Regions from separate parts of the Solibacillus sp. CAU 1738 genome, predicted to be linked through region 1. Evidence: riboswitches for the same ligand, from Rfam matches in the RefSeq annotation. Region 1 holds a riboswitch; each other region holds the start of a gene.
The links. A riboswitch is a leader RNA that binds a small molecule or an ion and turns the genes downstream of it on or off. The one in region 1 is predicted to bind S-adenosylmethionine.
Positions count from the first base shown of each region.

Region 1 (5,478 bases):
AAAAATTAGCGACAATGGCATCACATATATACGCATCCGAATCACTAAACTACCGTACTGTAGGCTATTTTGAGGATACTTTAAGCCAACTTTCTGACGAAGAACAAAAAGACGGTAAAGCGATTGCGGCTGCAATTGCAGAATATGCAATCGAGTGCTCAATTGCAAAAATCTTCGGTTCGGAAACATTAGATTATGTAGCAGACGAAGCGGTACAGTTGCATGGTGGCTACGGATTTATGGCTGAATATGAAGTAGAGCGTATTTACCGTGATTCTCGTATTAATCGTATTTTTGAAGGTACAAACGAAATTAACCGTATGATCATTCCTGGCACATTTATGAAAAAAGCATTGAAAGGTGAGCTACCATTACTTCAGGTAGCGCAAAACCTACAATCAGAGCTTCTTATGTTAATTCCAGAGGAAATTGGCGATGAGCCGTTAGCACAAGAATTATACCTAGTAAAAAATGCGAAGAAAATTGGTGTGTTAGCAGCAGGTGCAGCAGCACAGGCATTCGGTGCAAAATTAGAGTCTGAACAAGAAGTGCTAGTAAATATCGCAAACATTGCCAACCAATTATACGCAATGGAATCAGCAGTCATTCGTACGCAAAAAGCAATCGAGCGTGACGGTGTAGAAAAAGCAGCTCAAAAAATTCTTTACACAGAAATTTTCTGTCAAGAAGCATTTGCAGAAATCGAAAAAGAAGCTAAAGACACAATTTTAGCTTCAGTAGAGGGCGATGCAGCGCGAATGACGTTATCTGCATTACGCAAATTAACGCGCAACAACCCGTACAACTTAATTCCTAAAAAACGTTTAGCTGCTGCGAAATTAATTGAGGCAGAAAAGTATATCGTGTAATAAACAAAGCTGGGTGTAAAATATACACCCGGTTTTTTTTGCCTTTCTAGCATACTATCCAGTACAATAGAAACAAAGATGAACTAAAGGAGTACAAGTATGACGATTCAATTAATCCAATATCCAAAATGTTCGACTTGTAAAAAAGCACAAAAATGGCTAGATGAAAACGGCATTGCTTATGAATTAACTCATATCGTAGAACAAACACCGACAAAGGAACAGTTACGCCAGTTTTACGACATAAGCGGCTTGCCATTAAAGAGTTTTTTTAATACATCAGGCATGAAGTATAAAGAACTTGGTTTAAAAGATAAACTCCCTAATATGACCGAAGATGAGCAGTTAGCGCTTTTAGCATCAGACGGCATGTTAATTAAGCGTCCAATAGTGACGGATGGTAAAAAAATAACGCTTGGTTTTAAGGAGTCTGACTTCTTGGAATCATGGAAATAAAATGAATAGTATCTTGTTTTTGCTGTAGAAATATGGCAAACTGAATTTGAATGAACTACATATATGGAGGGGTTTTCATGAGCACACCAAAAGAATTACGTTACTCAAAAGATCACGAGTGGGTAAAAGTTGAAGATGGAAAAGCACGTATTGGTATTACACATTTTGCACAAAACGAATTAGGGGACATCGTTTTCGTTGAACTACCAGAAGTAGGCGACGAGCTACAACTGAACGAAACATTCGGTAACGTAGAATCTGTAAAGACGGTTTCTGAACTTTACGCACCGGTATCAGGTACAGTTGTTGAAGTAAACGAAGAGTTATCTGATAACCCAGAGTTCATTAATGAATCTCCATACGAGCAAGCTTGGATGGTTGTAGTAGAACTTTCAAACCCTTCAGAAGTAGATGAACTATTAACTTCTGAACAATACGCTGAACTAATCGAAGAATAATACATGAACACCAAAACCTATAGCAGGTTTTGGTGTTTTTAATTGGGGTTCTATTATCAGACGCCCCTCAGAAAGCGCACAACAGGAGCGGAAATCAGCCCCAAGTTACGGTGATGTACTAATTTGTAGGATGGTTTGGAGGAAGCTGATATACTTATTTCTACGCTTTCGAAAAAATAATCTACCGGCCAAATTTCATTAACAAATAATATTGTGATGTTAAATTAATGATATAAATCTGCTTTTAAAAGGGGGATTATATGATTTGCATAATTGTAGAAGGCCGTTCTGATAAGCTAAAGCTTGAGCAAGTGCTAGCACAAGAAGCGGTTATTTTATGTACGAACGGTACGATAAGTGAAGACGCATTGCTTGAACTTTTAGAACCCTATGAGTATCTTGATTTTTATACGTTATTTGATGCCGATAAATCGGGAGATAAACTACGAAAACTTATGAAAAGTGTGTATTCAGATGCAGTGCAGCTTGAAATTCCTAAACAATATTTAGAAGTTGCAAATACGCCTAAAGAAGTTTTAGCTGTGCTATTAAATGAATTGAAAATAAAAACGAAGTAGGATGGGAATAATGGAAGAATGGTCGATAAAACAGTGGCAAACATATGCGAGCAGTGCTGATATAACAGCCTTTTATTTATATACGCCGATGTGTGGTACATGCGCTGTCGCTTCAAAAATGATGGACGTTGTAGTAGAGTTGCTACCTAACGTTCCTATAGGCATGGCAAATATAAACTATACAAATAACTTAGCTTTTGATTTGGAAATTGAAAGTGTTCCTTGCCTACTTATAACAAAAGATGGAAAAGTGACAGAAAAGGTTTACGCATTTCAATCTGTAACTAATTTATATGCTATATTAAAAAAATAATTGACGAGTATTTTCTATCGTGATAAAGTAACATTCATAATTAATCAAAATAAATAGCGTTACTCTTATAAAGAGCGGTGGAGGGAAGTGCCCTATGAAGCCCGGCAACCATCACATATGTGAAAAGGTGCCAAGTCACACAAAGTTATACTTTGAAAGATGAGAGAACGGTCTTGCGTATACAATCTTTGCGAAAGCCTTTCTACTAATTCAAAGTGGAGAGGTTTTTTTGATGGATAAAAGGAGCAATGAAATGATTCAACTAAATAATATTACGAAAGTTTATAAAACGAAAAACGGTGAGTTCACGGCTGTCAATGATGTAAACTTATCGATAAATAAAGGGGAGATTTTTGGCATTATTGGTTATAGTGGTGCCGGAAAAAGTACAATGATTCGTTTGCTAAATGGTTTAGAAAAGCCAACGACGGGATCTGTCATCGTGAATGGAGAAGATATAGCAGTAATTTCAGGTAGCAAATTACGTGCCGCACGTCAAAAAATTAGTATGATCTTCCAACATTTTAATTTACTTTGGTCACGTACTGTTGAAGAAAATATTGCATTTCCACTTGAGATTGCGGGTATACCTAAAGGGGAACGAGCAAAACGGGTGGATGAGTTAATTGAGCTTGTTGGATTATCTGGTCGGGGGAAGGCGTATCCTTCGCAGTTATCTGGTGGTCAAAAACAACGTGTCGGTATTGCACGTGCACTAGCGAATAATCCTGAAGTCTTGCTTTGTGACGAAGCAACTTCTGCGCTCGATCCAGAGACGACAGAATCAATTTTAGAGCTATTACTTGATATAAATAAAAGATTAGGTTTAACGATCGTACTCATTACACACGAAATGCATGTTATTCGTAAAATTTGCCACCGTGTTGCAGTAATGGAGGCGGGAAAAGTTGTGGAGCAAGGGGCTGTTTTAAGTGTGTTCCAAAGTCCACAAGCTGAAATTACGAAAAAATTCGTATCGCAAATATCAGATTCTAATGAAACGAAGGAATCGATTGAGCAAATTTTATCGAATTATCCTACAGGGAAAATTGTTCGACTAACATTTATCGGTCAAAAAACGGAGCAACCAATTATGTCGCAGCTTATTAAACAGTTTAACGTAGAAGTAAATATTGTACATGGTACGATTTCACATACGACAAGTGGCCCATACGGAACGCTAATTGTACAAATTGATGGAGAGAAAGAAAATGTTGAGGCAGCTCTTAACATGCTTGCACAGCACGAAATTCAAACGGAGGTGATTGAACATGCTTGAGCAATTATTTCCGAATGTTAACTGGGAAACGATGGTGGAAGCCGCATATCAAACAATTTATATGACATCTATTTCTACTGTCGTTACATTTGTGTTAGGACTAGCTATCGGGATTGTTTTATTTTTAACGAGTCCAAATCAAGTATGGGCAAGTAAAATTGTTAACTTTTTAACAAGCTCAATCGTCAATATATTCCGTTCGATTCCGTTCATCGTATTGATCATATTATTAATACCAGTTACGAAGCTTTTAGTTGGTACAATTCGTGGAACAAATGCCGCTTTACCTGCATTAATTATCGGAGCTGCTCCATTTTATGCACGTATGGTATTGATCTCTCTAAAAGAAATTGACAAAGGAGTCATTGAGGCAGCCCGTTCAATGGGAGCAAAGACATCTACGATTATTTTTAAAGTATTAATCCCAGAATCTCTGCCAGGACTTCTTTCGGGAATCACGGTGACAGCGGTAGCGCTTGTTGGATATACAGCGATGGCAGGTATCATCGGTGCGGGCGGTTTAGGGAACTTGGCCTTTATTGAAGGTTTCCAACGTAGTCGTGATGATGTGACATTAATGGCAACAATCATTATTTTAATTATTGTTTTTATCATTCAGTGGATTGGAGATGCGATTACAGCGCTCGTCGATAAACGATAATTAGTTAAAAATAGCAAGTTTAGTATAGTGAGGGAAAGAGCAGATGAAGAAGTTTTTATCATTATTTCTACTTTTATCCGTAGTCGTATTAGCTTTAGCGGCTTGTGGTAAAGGTGAAACAGTAAAAGAAAACGAAAATGATACATCAAATAACGAATCTACAACTGGAAAGAATACGTTAGTTGTAGGAGCTTCAAACGGTGTTCACGCTCTTATTTTAGAAAAAGCAAAACCAATTTTAGCTGAGCAAGGTGTAAATTTAGAAATCCGCCGATACCAAGATTTCGTTATGCCTAACCAAGATTTAGACTCTGGAGATTTAGATGCAAACTATTTTCAACATATTCCCTATTTAGAAGATGAAATTGCAAGTAAAGGCTATAATTTTGTTAATGCCGGTGGTGTTCATATCGAACCAATCGGTATTTATTCCAAAGAATATAAATCAGTTGAAGACCTTCCTAAAGGAGCTACCATTCTTATTTCAAACTCAGTTACAGACCAAGGTCGTATTTTAACTTTACTTGAAAGTTTAGGGTTAATAAAATTAGCTGATGGTATTGATAAATCAGCCGCTACGATTTCAGACATCGTTAAAAACCCAAAAAAATTAGTAATTGATGCTGACTCACCAGCGGAAATGTTAGTTGCGTATTATGAACAAGATGAAGGAGACGCAGTAGTTATTAACTCCAATTACGCCATCGATGCACAAATTAATCCGCTTAAAGAGTCAATTGCCATTGAAAGTACTGATTCTCCTTATGTAAACGTAGTAGCAGTGCGTAAAGGTGATGAAAACAAAGAGTCCATTAAAAAATTAATGGATGTATTACATTCTAAAGAAGTACAAGACTATATCCA
Region 1 covers NZ_JBDQQN010000004.1:70,102-75,579, reverse strand. The annotation lists gene AAFN87_RS13150 (acyl-CoA dehydrogenase family protein) at 1-869, shown strand, start outside; gene AAFN87_RS13145 (arsenate reductase family protein) at 969-1,325, shown strand; gene gcvH (glycine cleavage system protein GcvH) at 1,403-1,783, shown strand; gene AAFN87_RS13135 (toprim domain-containing protein) at 2,044-2,361, shown strand; gene AAFN87_RS13130 (thioredoxin family protein) at 2,372-2,674, shown strand; SAM riboswitch class I at 2,737-2,840, shown strand; gene AAFN87_RS13125 (methionine ABC transporter ATP-binding protein) at 2,928-3,953, shown strand; gene AAFN87_RS13120 (methionine ABC transporter permease) at 3,946-4,614, shown strand; gene AAFN87_RS13115 (MetQ/NlpA family ABC transporter substrate-binding protein) at 4,658-5,478, shown strand, end outside.

Region 2 (5,478 bases), on a different contig from region 1:
GTTCTTTAAATCGATTAAAATTGACATTACGTAAACATATTCAAGAAATGTTCAATGGTAGTATTAATGAGCAATTTTTTGAAGCGCGTCAACGAATTGCGCGAGTACATGTGAAAATTGGTCTGAAAACACAGTATTATATTGGTGCTTTTCAAGATTTATTTATTCAATTCTTAAATATAGTAGAACGTGAAATTGTTAATCCACAAGATCAATACGACATGATCCGTGCGATATCAAAGATTTTAAATTTCGAGCAACAAGTAGTGTTAGAGGCATTCGAAATGGTTGTTGAGCAAATGGAGCGTTCAATTGAAAAAGAAAAAATGCGTGTAAGCCAATCCATTGTTTCTGCAACAGGGAATTTATCCGCTATTTCTGAACAGACAAATGCCTCATTCCACCAACTAACAAATCAATCTAGCGAAGTCGTCAATTATGTTAAGGAAGCAATTGATATTTCCAATAAAGCGGAAACGCAAGCGAGTGAAGGGAAAATACAAATTCAAGAACAATCGCGAAATATGAAACATATTATTGTGTCAGTGGAAGAAATTTCGGATGATGTGTTGGAACTTGTGAAAATTTCAAAAGAGATGGAAGCGATTATGGGCATTGTGACGAATATCGCGAATCAAACGAATTTATTATCACTTAATGCAGCAATTGAAGCGGCTAGAGCAGGTGAAGCGGGAAAGGGCTTTAGTATCGTAGCGGATGAAGTGCGTAAATTATCAGTGCAAACGAAAGAATCGACAGACAATGTTGCATTACTTTTAAAAAATACAAATGAACAAACAGAGAAGCTTAAACTTTCTATGGAGCGTATACAAAAGGCAGTATCTTCTGGTGAAGATTGCATGATTGCGACGGCGCAACGTTTCACGCAAATTGTATCCGCAATGGAAGAAACGCAACAGAAAAATAGTTTGATGGAGGAAAAGGTAGAGGAAATTGGCGGCGTCATTCAACAACTAGGCATGGATTGCGATGAAGTAATGCTGTCAACTGTTACTTTAGCAAACGTTGCTCAAGATCTAGAAACAATGACATTCAGAGGGAACTAAGCAGAATGTGAAAAAGAATTGTCCGTTTGGGCAGTTCTTTTTATTTTTGTAAAAGAAGTCACAGCTATTATCGTGAGAAAACGTTTATACTAGTCCATAGAGAAATATAGATGGTGAGGAGAGAAGACGATGAAAACAGTCGTTGTTGTTGGCGGTGGCATTACAGGATTGTGTACGGTGCACTATGTAACAAAACAATTGCAAGACGCAGGGATAAAGGCACGTCTTATTTTAGCCGATCAAAATCCATATTTAGGTGGCAAAATCCACTCCGAGCATGCAGAAGGATTTATTATGGAAACAGGTGCAGATTCGATTGTTGCTCGTCATCCAGGTGTATTAGAGCTAGTACGTGAGCTGCAGTTTGAAGACGAGCTTGTGTATAACGAAACAGGTATTTCCTATATTCATACGAATAACGAGTTACATCCTATTCCAGCAGGTTCGACATTCGGTATTCCAATGAGTGAGGAATCATTGATGGCGAGTACATTATTGTCAGACGAAGCAAAACAGCGAGTACTACAAGATAGCACAATCCCCAATGATAGATTCACAAAAGAAAGTTCGATAGGTGAATTTTTAGAGTACTTTTTAGGAGAAGAAATTGTACATAAGCAAATTGCTCCTGTACTAGCAGGCGTTTATTCAGGCGATCTGTATCAACTTTCACTCGCCTCAACATTACCTTATTTAGTAGATTATAAAAATAATTATGGCAGCATTATGGAAGGATTTAAAGCGAACCGTGAGCAATTTGAGAAAGCTGCTAATAAGAAATTTATTTCATTCCGTAATGGCTTGTCATCGCTTATTGATCGCTTAGAGGAGACATTGCCGAATGTAGAATTTTTAAAAGGTGTAAAAGCGACCAGCGTCTCAAAAAATAGCGATATATACGAAGTTGCCTTTAGCAATGGGGAAGTAGTAGCTGCTGACATCGTTGTACTAGCTGTGCCAAATGAAACGGTGCGTACTTTATTAAATGATGAGCATTTAGCAGCAAACTTACGAAAATTCACGAATGCTTCTGCCATTACATTATATGTAGGATTTGATGTGCCAGATGCTGTGCTACCTGCAGACGGTACGGGCTTTATTGTATCGCATAATAGCAATTTAGTGTGCAATGCTTCAACATGGACAAGTCGAAAATGGAAGCATACATCAGCGGATAGTAATTTACTCGTAAGGTTATTTTACAAAAATGTAAATCCACGTTATGAGGAGCTAGCGGCAATGTCAGACGAAGAATTGACGAAAGTGGCATTAGATGATGTTAAACTAAGTCTCGGGATTGATGTACAGCCGAAAGTTGTAAACGTCACGAAATGGGTAAATAAAATGCCACGCTATGACCTTGCACATAACGCAGCTTTAAAGGTTGTATTTGACGATTTAGCAGTTCGTTATCCGAATGTTTTATTAGCAGGATGCTCTTATTTTGGTGTAGGGATTGGTGCGTGTATTCAAAATGGTAAAAACACAGCTGCCCAAATTATGACAATGATTCAGTAGAACAAACGGGAAAATTAGTCATTGCCGTGAAAGGTCTTGACGTTCTATTCATATAACGTTATGATTCTTTTAATTATTTACAAAATTCATACATTTCTTATCGAGAGAAGCAGAGGGACTGGCCCAGTGAAGCTTCAGCAACCAACGAATATGTCAGGTGCTAAATCCAGCAGGCATTTGCCGACAGATGAGAAGGACAAACATGAGCAAGTAGAGCCTTCTTTTTTGAGAAGGCTTTTTCTTTTCGGTGGAATTAACTGAAAAATACGATTAATTAAACGACTGAAAGAGAGGACATAAATATGGGGTTACGTGAAGCATTACAAGAACGGGTATTAACGGCAGACGGCGCAATTGGCACACTACTTTATTCTTACGGATTAGATTATTGTCACGAAGAAATGAATGTCATAAAACCGGAAATTGTTGAAAATATTCATAGTGACTACATTGCAGCAGGTGCTGATATTATCCAAACGAATACATATGGTGCCAATGCAATTAAGCTAGCACGTTATGGTTATGAAGAGCGTGTTAAAGAGTTTAATGAGGCAGCAGTCAAACTAGCAAAATCGACAACAAGTGCAGGGGGACAATTTGTACTTGGCACAATCGGTGGTATTCGTGGTATTCGTAAAAGCGATAGTACGCTGGATGAAATTTTAGCAGCTACGCGTGAACAAGCGGATGCATTGTTAGCGGGCGATGTAGATGGCTTACTGCTTGAGACGTATTACGATTTTGAGGAACTAACTGCAGTCGTTGTCATGCTACGAGCGATGACTGAAAAACCAATTATTGCACAAGTATCGATGCATGAGCCTGGTATTTTACAAAATGGTTTATCGCTCAATACGGCATTAAAGGAGTTAGATCTACTAGGTGCTGATATTGTAGGGATGAACTGTCGCTTAGGTCCATTCCACTCGATCCAAGCATTTGAAGGGGTACAACTCCCTGAAAATGCCTTTCTTTCCGCATATCCAAATGCTTCGCTACTCGATGTAGAAGACGGTCGAGTTGTTTATGAATCGGAGGCAGATTATTTCGCGCGTGCGGCATTCGAACTTGTCGGGCAAGGAGTACGTTTAATCGGGGGCTGTTGTGGAACAACGCCGAAGCATATCGAAGCTGTGAAGAAAAAATTAGCAAACGTTACACCAGTAAAAGAAAAAAAGATTAAACCAGTAAGCGTCGAGTTTGTTCGTGTACCTGAACCGCCAAAAGACGAACCGTTTCATGAAAAAGCAAAACGTGAGCGCTCAGTACTTGTAGAGCTTGATACACCGCGCCATTTAGAAATTGACGGTTTTATACATGGCGCAAAGGAACTGTATGCAGCAGGTGCTGATGCTATTATGATGGCGGATAATTCGCTTGCCTCACCTCGTATTAGTAATATTGCGATGGCGTCGATTTTAAAGTTACAGCATGGTATACGTACATTGCCGCATATGACATGCCGAGATCGCAACTTAATAGGCTTGCAGTCACATTTAATGGGACTAGACGCACTTGGGCTGCATGATGTTTTAGCGGTAACAGGGGACCCGACAAAGGTAGGGGATTTCCCAGGTGCGACAAGTGTTTATGATGTTTCTTCAATGGAGCTTATTTCACTTATAAAGCAACTGAATGAAGGTATTTCATTTTCAGGGAAAGCATTACGCAAACAAGCGAATTTCTCTGTCGCAGCTGCTTTTAATCCGAATGTACGAGTACTTGACAGAGCAGTTAGTCGTTTAGAGAAGAAAATTGAACATGGTGCGGATTATTTTATTTCGCAGCCAGTTTATTCAAAAGAGAAGATTATTGAAATTTACGAGGCGACGAAACATTTAGACACGCCAATTTATATTGGAATTATGCCGCTTACTAGCTTTAAGAGTGCAGAGTTTTTACATCATGAAGTTCCAGGGATTAAGCTATCAGATGAGGTGCTAGCACGTATGGAAGCGTGCGGGGATGATAAGGAGCGCTCGTCTGCTGAAGGTGTGGGAATTGCGAGAGAATTATTAGATACAGCATGCAAATATTTCAACGGTATTTATTTAATTACGCCGTTTTTACGATACGATATGACGCTTCAATTAATGGAGTATGTCAAACAATTAGATGTGCAAAAAGGGGCCGAAACAAATGTTTAACCATCCAATCGAGCAGCAATTAGAAAAACGTATTTTAATTATTGATGGTGCAATGGGAACGATGTTGCAAAATGAAAATTTAACGTATGAAGATTTCGGCGGCGAAGAATTAGATGGATGTAATGAAAATCTAGTGTTAACTCGCCCTGACGTGTTAACGAAAATTCACCGTGCGTACTTAGATGCTGGTGCAGATATTATTTGTACAAATACATTTGGTGGCACGCCGCTCGTATTAAACGAATACGATTTAGGCGATAAAGCAGTAGAAATTAATACACGTGCTGTAGAGCTTGCAGTTGCTGAAGCAAAGGCCGTTTCGACACCAGAATGGCCGCGTTTTGTTGCGGGTGCAATCGGTCCGACGACAAAAACGTTATCTGTAACGGGCGGTATTACGTTTGATGAATTACAGGAAAACTTTTACGTGCAGGCGCATGCTTTAGTCGCTGCAGGCTCGGATTTAATTTTACTTGAAACGAGTCAAGATATGCTCAATGTGAAGGCGGCAATTCTCGGTATTCGTCGTGCATTTGAAGAGTTAGGTAAGGAGCTTCCTGTTATGATTTCAGGCACAATTGAGCCGATGGGGACAACTCTTGCAGGTCAATCTATTGAAGCATTTTATATTTCGATTGAGCATATTAAGCCATTATCGGTGGGCTTAAACTGTGCGACAGGTCCAGAATTTATGACAGATCATATTCGCTCATTATCAGAGCTAGCAACGAGCTATGTAAGCTGTT
Region 2 covers NZ_JBDQQN010000010.1:23,950-29,427, reverse strand. The annotation lists gene AAFN87_RS18915 (protoglobin domain-containing protein) at 1-1,067, shown strand, start outside; gene hemG (protoporphyrinogen oxidase) at 1,197-2,585, shown strand; SAM riboswitch class I at 2,680-2,779, shown strand; gene AAFN87_RS18905 (bifunctional homocysteine S-methyltransferase/methylenetetrahydrofolate reductase) at 2,888-4,732, shown strand; gene metH (methionine synthase) at 4,725-5,478, shown strand, end outside.
Region 2: linked by a shared signal. The riboswitch ahead of AAFN87_RS18905 (bifunctional homocysteine S-methyltransferase/methylenetetrahydrofolate reductase) and the one ahead of AAFN87_RS13125 (methionine ABC transporter ATP-binding protein) in region 1 are both predicted to bind S-adenosylmethionine.

Region 3 (5,478 bases), on a different contig from region 1:
AATTTATTTTTGCGCAATACTTTCATTGCAATTGTCGCGCCTAAACCATTGCCTAAAACAAAAATAGGTAAATTATATGAAAGCCCTATTTTTATAAGCTGTTTTACATAACTATAATACTTTGTAAAATCTTCATCATGGTAACGTGAGTATTTTGCTTGCTCACCATGACCTGGTAAATCGCCCATTACAATGTGAAATCCTGCATTTCGGAATTTTTCAATTAACCAAGCGTATGAGCGATGATGCTCATATGCACTATGAATAATTGCAATGACTGCTTTCGGTTGCCCTTCAGCCTCCCACTTCCACATTGCATTCCCCTCCAATAAAAATTCTTACACTAACTCATTATAAACGAAGTCTTACTATTTGGTTTAAATTATGTATCAATCTTTTATTCATTTTGTTACGATATTTGTATATCTTACTAGAGAGAAGGCGTTAACGATGATTTACCCTTATAAAGATAAAAATCCTATCATAGACCCTTCCGCTTTTATTGCGGATTATGCAACGATTACAGGAGATGTTACTATCGGCGCTGAAACGACAATATGGTTTAATACTGTTATTCGTGGGGATGTTGCACCAACTATTATAGGTAAACGTGTAAGCATACAAGACTTAAGCTGCTTACATCAAAGCCCAAACAATCCACTTATTATAGAAGATGAAGTAACAGTTGGACACCAAGTAACATTACATAGCTGCATTATCCGAAAACGTGCACTAATTGGCATGGGTTCAATTATTTTAGATGGCGCTGAAATTGGCGAAGGGGCTTTTATTGGTGCAGGAAGTTTAGTACCTCCTGGAAAGAAGATTCCGCCAAACTCACTTGCAATGGGACGCCCTGCAAAAGTTGTTCGTGAAGTTACAGCTGAAGACCGAGAAGACATGGATCGTATTATTCGCGAATATGTGGAAAAAGGACAGTATTATAAATCAATTCAAGGATAGTAAGGACATTTGAAAGTCCTTTAGGAACAAATTAGAGAGTACTAGATCGAAAAACGTTCCTGTACTTTCTTTTTCTTTGATGCCGTTGATTGTCATTTCGGCGGACGCGTTTCGCGGGCACGGTTTCAGCTAATTTTTTTGCTTTCCAAGCAAAAAAATGGATCTTCCACTCGTGCTGTTCCCGCTGAAGTCGCCGCCTGCATTCCAATCAACTAGTTTTATTCGTAGACAAAATGACTCACTTCTCGTTCAATCTGTAGCGCACTCATTGAAGACTGTTCCAGTTATAAGTAATCAATATCTAGTCGCCAGTAATAATATCTATTATTTTGGTAATGATCTCTCTATTGCACATAAAAACGCTTGGAAAATATCCAAGCGTTTTTCTATATATTTATTTGTTTGAAACTCCCGACTGCATTTCGTAATTTCTTACGAACATTCCATTTGATTTTCTCAATCCAAACTTTTCATAATAAGGAACTAAATCATCATCACAACACAAATCAATCATATAAATATCATCAAGTTCTTTTAACATTTGTTTTACTAATTTATGGCCAATACCTTTATTTTTATACTCTGGCAAAACTTCAAGGAACGGAATGTAGGCAGATAGAACACCATCACTAATTGCTGTTATAAATCCAACTACTTGATTAGATTTTTCATCTAACGCAACGACCACTTTACTACTATTTTCTAACAACTTTAAGTGAGTTTGTGGATTTGGGGGATTTGGCCAATCCACAAAAAAGCCTTTTAACATATCCGACGAAACCCCATTAAGAGAATTTTTATATATCATCATATATCAACTCCAAATTTATTTTTCTATTTTTTAGCAGATGATATATATCAAAAGTAAAGTAACAAAATTGAGACCTCCAAACACATCTTAATATACTATAAGAAATTCGACCCAAACTTTGAAATTCCTTCTTTTTTGTAATTAAATGGAGATAGTTCTATGAAATAACTATAAGGGAACTTATTATGTCGTTTCTCAATGCCTTTATAATCAACATCGTGTTGTACCGAATATGCTTAGGCTTTACCTTCGAAACGTGTCAGCCACAACTTAACTCCACACCATATATTGACAAAAAAACTGTCCCAAAAAATCGTTATTTACGACCCTTTTGAGACAGCTTCTAATTTTCTTATAATCCAGCTTTTGATTTTAATTCAGCTGCTTTATCTGTATTTTCCCAAGGCACATCTAAATCTGTACGACCGAAGTGACCATATGCTGCAGTTTGTTTGTAAATCGGGCGGCGTAGGTCAAGCATTTTAATAATACCTGCTGGGCGTAAATCAAATAATTCGCGTACCCATTCTACGATTTGTGATGAAGCAACTTTACCTGTACCAAAAGTATCTACTGCAATCGATACTGGTTGAGCTACCCCAATTGCATAAGCAAGCTGTACTTCTGCACGATCAGCTAAGCCTGCCGCTACAATATTTTTGGCTACATAACGGGCTGCATATGCTGCTGAACGGTCAACCTTTGTTGCATCTTTCCCAGAGAAAGCACCGCCACCGTGACGAGCATAACCACCGTATGTATCCACGATGATTTTACGTCCTGTTAAACCAGCGTCTCCTTTAGGTCCACCAATAACAAAGCGCCCTGTAGGATTGATGAAATATTTTGTTGCATCATCTAATAATTCAGTTGGCACTACTGGCGCAATAACAACACGTTTTAAATCTGCTTGGATTTGTTCTAAAGTAATATCTTCATCATGCTGAGTTGAAATAACAATTGTATCAACACGCACTGGAATGTTATTTTCATCATACTCAATTGTTACTTGTGTTTTACCGTCTGGACGTAAATAAGCTAATTCACCTGATTTACGTACTTCTGTTAAACGGCGAGCTAATTTATGCGCTAAGCTTATCGGTAACGGCATTAATTCTGGTGTCTCATTACAAGCGTAACCGAACATTAAGCCTTGGTCCCCTGCGCCAATTGCTTCGATATCTGCATCTGTCATTGAGCCTTCGCGAGCTTCAAGAGCTTTGTCAACGCCCTGTGCGATATCAGGAGATTGCTCACCGATCGCTACTAGAACAGCTAAATTTTCTGCATCGAATCCGTATTTACCACGAGTGTAACCAATTTCAGCTACTGTATCGCGCACAATACCTTTAATATCTACATATGTTGAAGTTGTAATTTCTCCGGCAACAAGTACTAGACCTGTAGTAACTGTTGTCTCACACGCTACACGTGCATTCGGATCAGCTACTAAGATTGCATCTAAAATTGCATCTGAAATCTGATCACAAATTTTATCTGGATGCCCTTCTGTTACACTTTCTGAAGTAAACAGTCGACGGTTTGTCATGTTAATTCCTCCTAAAATTCCTAGCAAGATTTACCTGCGAATATGATACGGTACTCATTTCCCATGTCAAGTCTACCCGTAAGGATTAAACTTCAAGCCGTTACTGCTTTTAACACGAGGATTTCGAAAGGTATATAATAATGAAAGAACTCCAATATTTATGTCCCTTCCACTATTTTTCGCAAAAAAAAACCTTTCGCTCACATACATGAGAGAAAGGGTACATGTCATTCGTTACCTTTCACTCTTATCGTTCAAGGGAAATTCCCTTGCATCAGGTTGGCACCAACGCATGACGTGAAAAGTTCATGCAGGTTGCCGGGTTTCACAGGGCCTGACCCTCCACCAGCTCGGGATAAGAGTATCCGTTCAATTCCTCATGTTACATAATTTTTTTTGCTCTGTCAAACAATATAGTTTGACAGTTTTTTGTAATGAAGAAAATTCTTAAAAAATTAATTTAATTAGTATAGATTATTGCATTCAATGTGTTATACTATTTTTGACTTAAGAAAAAAAACTCCCTAAAGTAAGGGAATACTATAAAAAAGGATGGTATTTAATCGATGAATTCAGTAGAAATTGCAAACGAACTGAAGGAATTATTAAGCGGTGCAAATATTAACAATCAACTTTCTGTACCACAATTAGTGGAGAAAGCAACATCTCGTGGAGAAGCTATGTTAACAGTTGACGGTGCATTACTAGCTGAAACAGGTAAATACACTGGTCGTTCTCCTAAAGATAAATATATGGTAGAAGAAGACAGCACAAAAGATAAAATTGATTGGGGTAAAGTAAACCGTCCAATTTCTTCTGAAGTGTTTGATAACCTATATGTAAAAGTTGTTAACTACTTAAAAGAAAAAGACGAGCTTTTCGTATTCAATGGCTTTGCGGGAGCAGACAAAGCGTCACAGCTTTCCATTAAAGTTATTAATGAATATGCTTGGCATAACCTTTTCTGTCATCAATTATTCATCCGTCCAACTACAGAAGAATTAGCTTCTCACGTAGCAGACTTTACAATTGTCTCAGCACCAAACTTCAAGGCAGATCCTGCTGTTGATGGTACAGCTTCTGAAACATTCATCATTGTATCATTAGAGAAAAAAGTAATTTTAATTGGTGGTACAGAGTATGCTGGTGAAATGAAAAAATCAATTTTTGGTATTATGAACTACTTACTACCTGAGCAAGGCATCCTTTCTATGCACTGTTCAGCAAACGTAGGTGAAGCTGGAGACGTAGCTTTATTCTTCGGTTTATCAGGTACTGGTAAAACTACATTATCAGCAGATGCTGATCGCAAATTAATCGGTGATGACGAGCACGGCTGGTCTGATACTGGTGTATTCAATATCGAAGGTGGCTGTTACGCTAAAACTATCAACCTTTCAGCTGAAAAAGAACCAGAAATTTATAATGCAATCCGTTTCGGTTCTGTTTTAGAAAACGTAGTAGTAGATCCAAATACTCGTATTTGCGACTACGATGACGGTTCATTAACTGAAAATACTCGTGTAGCGTATCCAATCGACTACATTGAAAATATCGTAATACCATCTGTCGCAGGTCACCCAAAAACAATCATCTTCTTAACTGCAGATGCATTTGGCGTGTTACCTCCAATTTCTAAATTAACTAAAGAGCAAGCAATGTATCACTTCTTAAGTGGTTTCACTTCTAAATTAGCAGGTACAGAGCGTGGTGTTACTGAGCCAGAACCAGTATTCTCTACATGCTTCGGTTCACCTTTCTTACCTCTTCCAGCACAACGCTATGCTGAAATGTTAGGTGAGAAAATTGACGAGCATGGTTCACAAGTATTCCTTGTAAACACGGGCTGGACTGGTGGCGAATACGGCGTAGGTAACCGTATGAAGCTTTCATATACTCGTACAATGGTTCGCGCAGCAATCGAAGGTAAATTAAACAATGTTGAAACAACTCAAGATGCTGTATTCGGTTTACACATTCCTACAGCTGTAGAAGGGGTTCCTTCAGAAGTATTAAACCCTCGTGATGCATGGGCTGATAAAGTAGCATACGATGCAAAAGCTGCTCAATTAGCTAGTTTATTCAACGAAAACTTCAAAAAGTTCGCACACGTTTCTGAAGACATCGTGAAAAAGGGCGGCCCATTAGCTTAATT
Region 3 covers NZ_JBDQQN010000001.1:17,414-22,891, reverse strand. The annotation lists gene AAFN87_RS00185 (alpha/beta hydrolase) at 1-314, opposite strand, end outside; gene AAFN87_RS00180 (gamma carbonic anhydrase) at 451-963, shown strand; gene AAFN87_RS00175 (GNAT family N-acetyltransferase) at 1,358-1,771, opposite strand; gene metK (methionine adenosyltransferase) at 2,127-3,323, opposite strand; SAM riboswitch class I at 3,568-3,685, opposite strand; gene pckA (phosphoenolpyruvate carboxykinase (ATP)) at 3,890-5,476, shown strand.
Region 3: linked by a shared signal. The riboswitch ahead of metK (methionine adenosyltransferase) and the one ahead of AAFN87_RS13125 (methionine ABC transporter ATP-binding protein) in region 1 are both predicted to bind S-adenosylmethionine.

Region 4 (5,478 bases), on a different contig from region 1:
ATTCCTATTGGTGTTGTGTTGGAAGAAGAAACAGAGTTAGCAACAGAGCTTGTTGAAAACTTGGAGCAAACGTCCAATATTCAGTTGCAGTATTTATCTTTACACTCCGCGTTATACAAGCTTGAAAAATACGAGCTTGATAGTGTCATTGTGATTAAAAAAGGATTTGAGGACAAATTAAAAACGGGCTATCGCAATCAAGTAATAAAAATGTATTCAACAGATCGGTCCATTGCGCCTTTTACAACGGTAGAAACAGTTAGCTCATACGTTCAAGATCAAGCATCTCGTTATAAAGCGGTAGGTGAAATACAAAAGCTGTATACAAAAAATAACGTTCAAGAAGTAGTAGATGCTGAAGAAATTATCGAAAAGAGTAAAAAGCGTCTTGAAGAAAAAGATTTAATTACACCTATGTTTCAATTTTCCACAGATTCGTATGTTGTATCTTCTGAGCAAACAGCGCTGTTAAACGTTTGGGGTGTGTGGGCACTATTTAGTATGCTCGCGACATTTTTTATTTTTGATTGGATCATTAAAGAAAATACAAAAGCGATAGCTGTTCGCTGGCTGTATACAACAGTTACTTTTCGATGGTATAGCTTATGGAATTTATTCTTATATATTTTACTAATAGTCGCTGCAAATGTACTTTCGGTTTTATTGCTAACTATAGTGCTTGATGTCATGATAAGACCACAATTTTTATTTGTTATAATCATTTTTTCAGTGACAATATCGATGGTGTCCTTCGTTATTGCGTATCGTTTTACAAAGCCTTTTTTCTATTATGTAACAAGCATCCTACTATCGTTATTACTTGCTGTTTTAGGTGGGTCATTTGTTCCAATTGATGGGTTAACTCGGCGTTTTGAAGGGGTGCAATATTTGAGTCCGGTACATGCGCTACTATTAGAGAAGCCAAATTGGCTATGGCTTATATGTATTGCCGCTATTTTATTTGTTTCGGTATGGAGAGGGGGGCGATCGCATGCTTCAAGTTGATAATTTAGAAAAAAACTATAAGCAAAAAAAGGTATTAAGTGACGTTTCCTTTCAAATAGAACAAGGTGAAGTGGTTGGTTTAGTAGGAGAAAATGGCGCCGGTAAGTCCACGCTATTAAATATTTTAGCGACCGTTATTAAACCTTCTGCGGGTCAAGTAATATTAGATGGGATGCCATACAAAGGGAATCAAAATGCTATGCGACGGCATATTGGCTACGTACCTCAGGAATTATCGATTTGGGAGGATCTTACTGTAGAAGAAAATATGCTGTTTTTCGAAAAGCTAAGCTGGACAAAGAGAACAAAAGAGCAGTGCCGGGAGCTTTGTTTAAATATGCAGCTTACACAGTGGGAAGAGAAAGTGAGCTCATTGTCAGGGGGGATGAAGCGTAAATTAAATATGGCCATTAGTTTGCTTCATGATCCGAAACTACTTTTGTTAGATGAGCCAACAGTTGGTATAGATTTGAAATCCAAAAATGAAATCGGTAAATACTTAGTCGATATCGCGAAAAACGATGGCAAGATGGTGCTCTACACATCTCATGATATGAATGAAATTGCCACTTTCTGTGATCGCGTGTATGTTATCGGTCAAGATCCGTTTTATTTGAATTTATTGAAGGCAAATGATGTCGATGTGGAGCATTTAGCCGGCTGTTAATAATAAAAATACATATAAGTAAGGCAGCTACTTTGTAATAAGTTTTAGTAGTAAGTTTAAGTTTTCAATAGTAATAGAAGAATCCGTGCCACTCCTGCCGAAAAACTGGCTAAATGAGACCCCACAGAAGATTGCCGTCCCGGTAATCTTCGAGGAGGCTCATGGACAGTCGGCGGAAAGGGCACGGTAATTCTTCTTAAATAAATACAGTAACGAATAATATTTGGCTTTTTATTAAATTGTCTACTTTATAGGGCGAAGTTCGAAATATGTAAAGACGCCTCTTTTGCGGTGAGTAATCGCCAAAGTTTGTTCGGTAAGCTTTTACTTGCGGTACAGCATACTATATTATTTCCAATTAAAACCTTTTGTTGCTAAAAAGTCTTTAATAAATGGACGTTTTTGATTTATTAAGAAGTCTGCCATTTGCTTTGTCCATGTCGCCATTTTTTGATTAGATGAACGGCTAGCATAGTAACTTTCCATTATGGCATCATACTCATCTAATAATGTATCGTATTGTTCTACATTATAGCTGTTTTCATGTAAAACTGCTGCAACAGGAAGGCGCGGCTTAGTTTCGTTCCGTTTTGTAGGTGTGCCGATCGTCATAGCGAATAATGGGAAAACATATTCAGGTAAATTGAATAGCTCACTAATTTCGGCTGGGTTATTACGTGCCCCACCAATATAGCAAATACCATAGCCTGCTGCTTCTGCGGCAATAACAAAATTTTGAGCGAATAATGATACGTCCGCTACCCCAACGAGTACATTTTCTGCAGAGTCCGCTACAATGTCAATGTCATGCTTTTGACCAGCTATTTGTAATCGTTTGAAATCTACGCAAAATAGGAATGATGCACCAGCTGTTTTGAACTGAAATTCATTTTTTGATAGCTCTCCTAATTTTTGCTTTTTGTCTTCGTCTGTAACCCAAATAACGCTATATGCTTGTACAAAGTGAGAGCTTGCCGCCATTTGTGCTGTTTCGATTAAATCAATTACTACCTCGCGCGAAATCTCTTCCCCCGTATATTTACGAACAGATGAGTGACTACGTAAAAGTTCTCTTGTCATAACTTCTCCCCCTAATGAAAAATGGACTCAAAAGAAAGTCCTTAAAAGCCCATTTTATACTAACATATCATTATTAACCAATCTATTTCCAAAGTTACAATTACAGCAGTAGATACAATTGCTATTGTAGTGGAAATTATTGGTGGGTTGATAGGGGATAGATTATTTCAGGTAAGTTTAAAATTTCAGAAAATAACGGTTGACGAATTGGATTAAACTGTCTTATACTGTGAATCAACGATGGAACATGAATCATATACTCTTATCTAGAGAGGCGGAGGGACTAGGCCCTGCGATGCCCGGCAACCAGTGAGTGACGAACTTACTACGGTGCTAATTCCTACAGATTCTAATCGGGATCTGAAAGATAAGGGGAGGAAAATTTGCTCATTTGCGAACCCTCTTCTTAGGAAGGGGGTTTTTTGTTTTCTAAAACCCTCCTCGAAAAAACCGGTTATCCATCGAATAACTAACTAGGAGGCAACTCATGTCAACATTACGTCCGGAAACATTATTATTACACGGTGGGCAAAAGCCTGATCCTACTACAGGTGCAATTGCTGTACCAATTTATCGCACAACGGCTTATGCATTTAATGACACTGCTCATGCGCAGCGACTATTTGCATTAGAGGAAAGTGGCAATATTTATTCGCGCATCATGAATCCAACAGTCGGAGCATTTGAAGAACGTGTCGCATTACTTGAAAAAGGAACAGCGGCAGTTGCACTATCATCGGGGATGGCTGCAATCTCATTCTCGATTATGAATATTGCAGGTGCTGGTGATCATATAGTATCAGCCGGATCACTATACGGTGGCACGTACAATTTATTTGCAACGACATTACCACGATACGGTATTACAACGACATTCGTTGATGAAAGCAACCCAGAAAACTTCCGCGCGGCAATAACGGAAAATACGAAAGCCATTTATGCTGAAACAATCGGGAACCCTAGTTTAAATGTATTTGATATTGAAGCGGTAGCAGACATTGCGCATGAGCATGGCATTCCTTTAATAATTGATAATACATTCCCTTCACCATATGGTTGTAATCCTATCGACTTCGGTGCGGATGTAGTTGTCCATTCTGCAACGAAATGGATTGGCGGTCATGGCACAACAATTGGCGGTATCGTTGTAGACGGCGGGAAATTTGACTGGACACAAGGGAAATTCCCAGGCTTTACAGAACCGGATGCAAGCTATCACGGATTACGATACGGAATTGATACAGCGGCCGCTGCATTTGCTACAAAGCTGCGTGTACAGTTACTCCGTGATTTCGGTCCAACATTAAGTGCAGACGCTGCTTTTAATTTCTTACAAGGTTTAGAGACGCTTCATTTGCGTGTAGTAAGACATAATGAAAACGCAGCGAAAGTAGCTGAACACTTGCGTAACCACCCATTTGTGGACTATGTAAATTATAATGGCTTCGAAGATTTCGCTTCGCATGAATTAGCGAACAAATATTTGAAAAACGGTTTTGGTTCGATTTTAACGTTCGGTATTAAAGGTGGACGTGAAGCAGGACGCAATGTGATTGATAATGTGGAGCTATTCTCACACGTAGCAAACGTAGGGGATGGTCGTTCATTAATCATTCACCCAGCATCAACAACGCACCAACAATTATCCGCAGAAGAATTAAAAGTCGCTGGCGTATCAGAAGAGCTCATTCGCTTATCTATCGGTCTAGAAGCGGTAGAAGATATTATTGCAGACTTAGATCAAGCACTTGAAAAAGTTGAACAAGGTGTACAAGCAAGTATAAATGCCTAAATAAATAGGAGCTGTAGACTGCATCATTTCGCAGTCGCAGCTTAATTCATCAATTTTCTACGTTTTTAATTGGGTCTGTCGAGATGTAATTCTTGATAGATCTTTTTTAGTTATTAAAGGTTAATGTCATGTGTGTTGATGAGGGATTTTACCAACAACTAGTAGTTTCTTTGTTAAGAATGAACCGAGTGAGGGCTTTTAACTATAAATGATTATGACTGTTTAGTGACCTTCTAGGGAAAACAAATGTCCATCCAAGGGAGATTGTTCTTGTGTTCCGTGTCGTGTTACGTTAGAATCTTACTATGTGAAATTATTGGAATAATTCGTTAAATCGATTTACAACGTGTACAATTGCGCTGAGGCGTAATTGTTTTAGATTTACGGAATGGAAAGTTGGAGGCGAAAGTTATGGCGACAATTAAGGCTGCCATCCTCGGTTTTGGAACTGTAGGGCAAGGGATTTATCATATTTTAAATGAAAAGCGTGAGGAGCTTCGAGATCGGCTTGGGGTAGAGCTAGAAGTCGCGAAAATTTTAGTCACAGATGCGAGCCGTGAACGTGTACCTGGCACAGCACATTTAATGACAGAAAGCATTGATGATGTTTTTGCGGGAAGTGGTATGCAAGTCGTATTTGAAGCAATTGTTAACGAGGAGCCTGCTTTTTCATACTTGAAGCGCGCCATAGAAAATAAATGTCATGTCATCACAGCGAATAAAGTAATGTTTGCAAAGCGCGGCATGGAGCTGCAGCAGCTAGCAAAAGACAATGGTGTATTTGTCGGCTATGAGGCTACTGTAGCAGGCGGTGTACCTGTTATTAAAACGCTGAAAAATATATTACTTGTGAATGATGTAAGTCGTATTCAAGGGATATTAAACGGTACAACAAACTATATTTTCACGAAAATGCGAGCAGAGGGCTGGTCAT
Region 4 covers NZ_JBDQQN010000003.1:177,391-182,868, forward strand. The annotation lists gene AAFN87_RS10400 (ABC transporter permease) at 1-1,005, shown strand, start outside; gene AAFN87_RS10405 (ABC transporter ATP-binding protein) at 992-1,672, shown strand; gene nfsA (oxygen-insensitive NADPH nitroreductase) at 2,021-2,752, opposite strand; SAM riboswitch class I at 3,012-3,126, shown strand; gene AAFN87_RS10415 (O-acetylhomoserine aminocarboxypropyltransferase/cysteine synthase family protein) at 3,240-4,544, shown strand; gene AAFN87_RS10420 (homoserine dehydrogenase) at 4,956-5,478, shown strand, end outside.
Region 4: linked by a shared signal. The riboswitch ahead of AAFN87_RS10415 (O-acetylhomoserine aminocarboxypropyltransferase/cysteine synthase family protein) and the one ahead of AAFN87_RS13125 (methionine ABC transporter ATP-binding protein) in region 1 are both predicted to bind S-adenosylmethionine.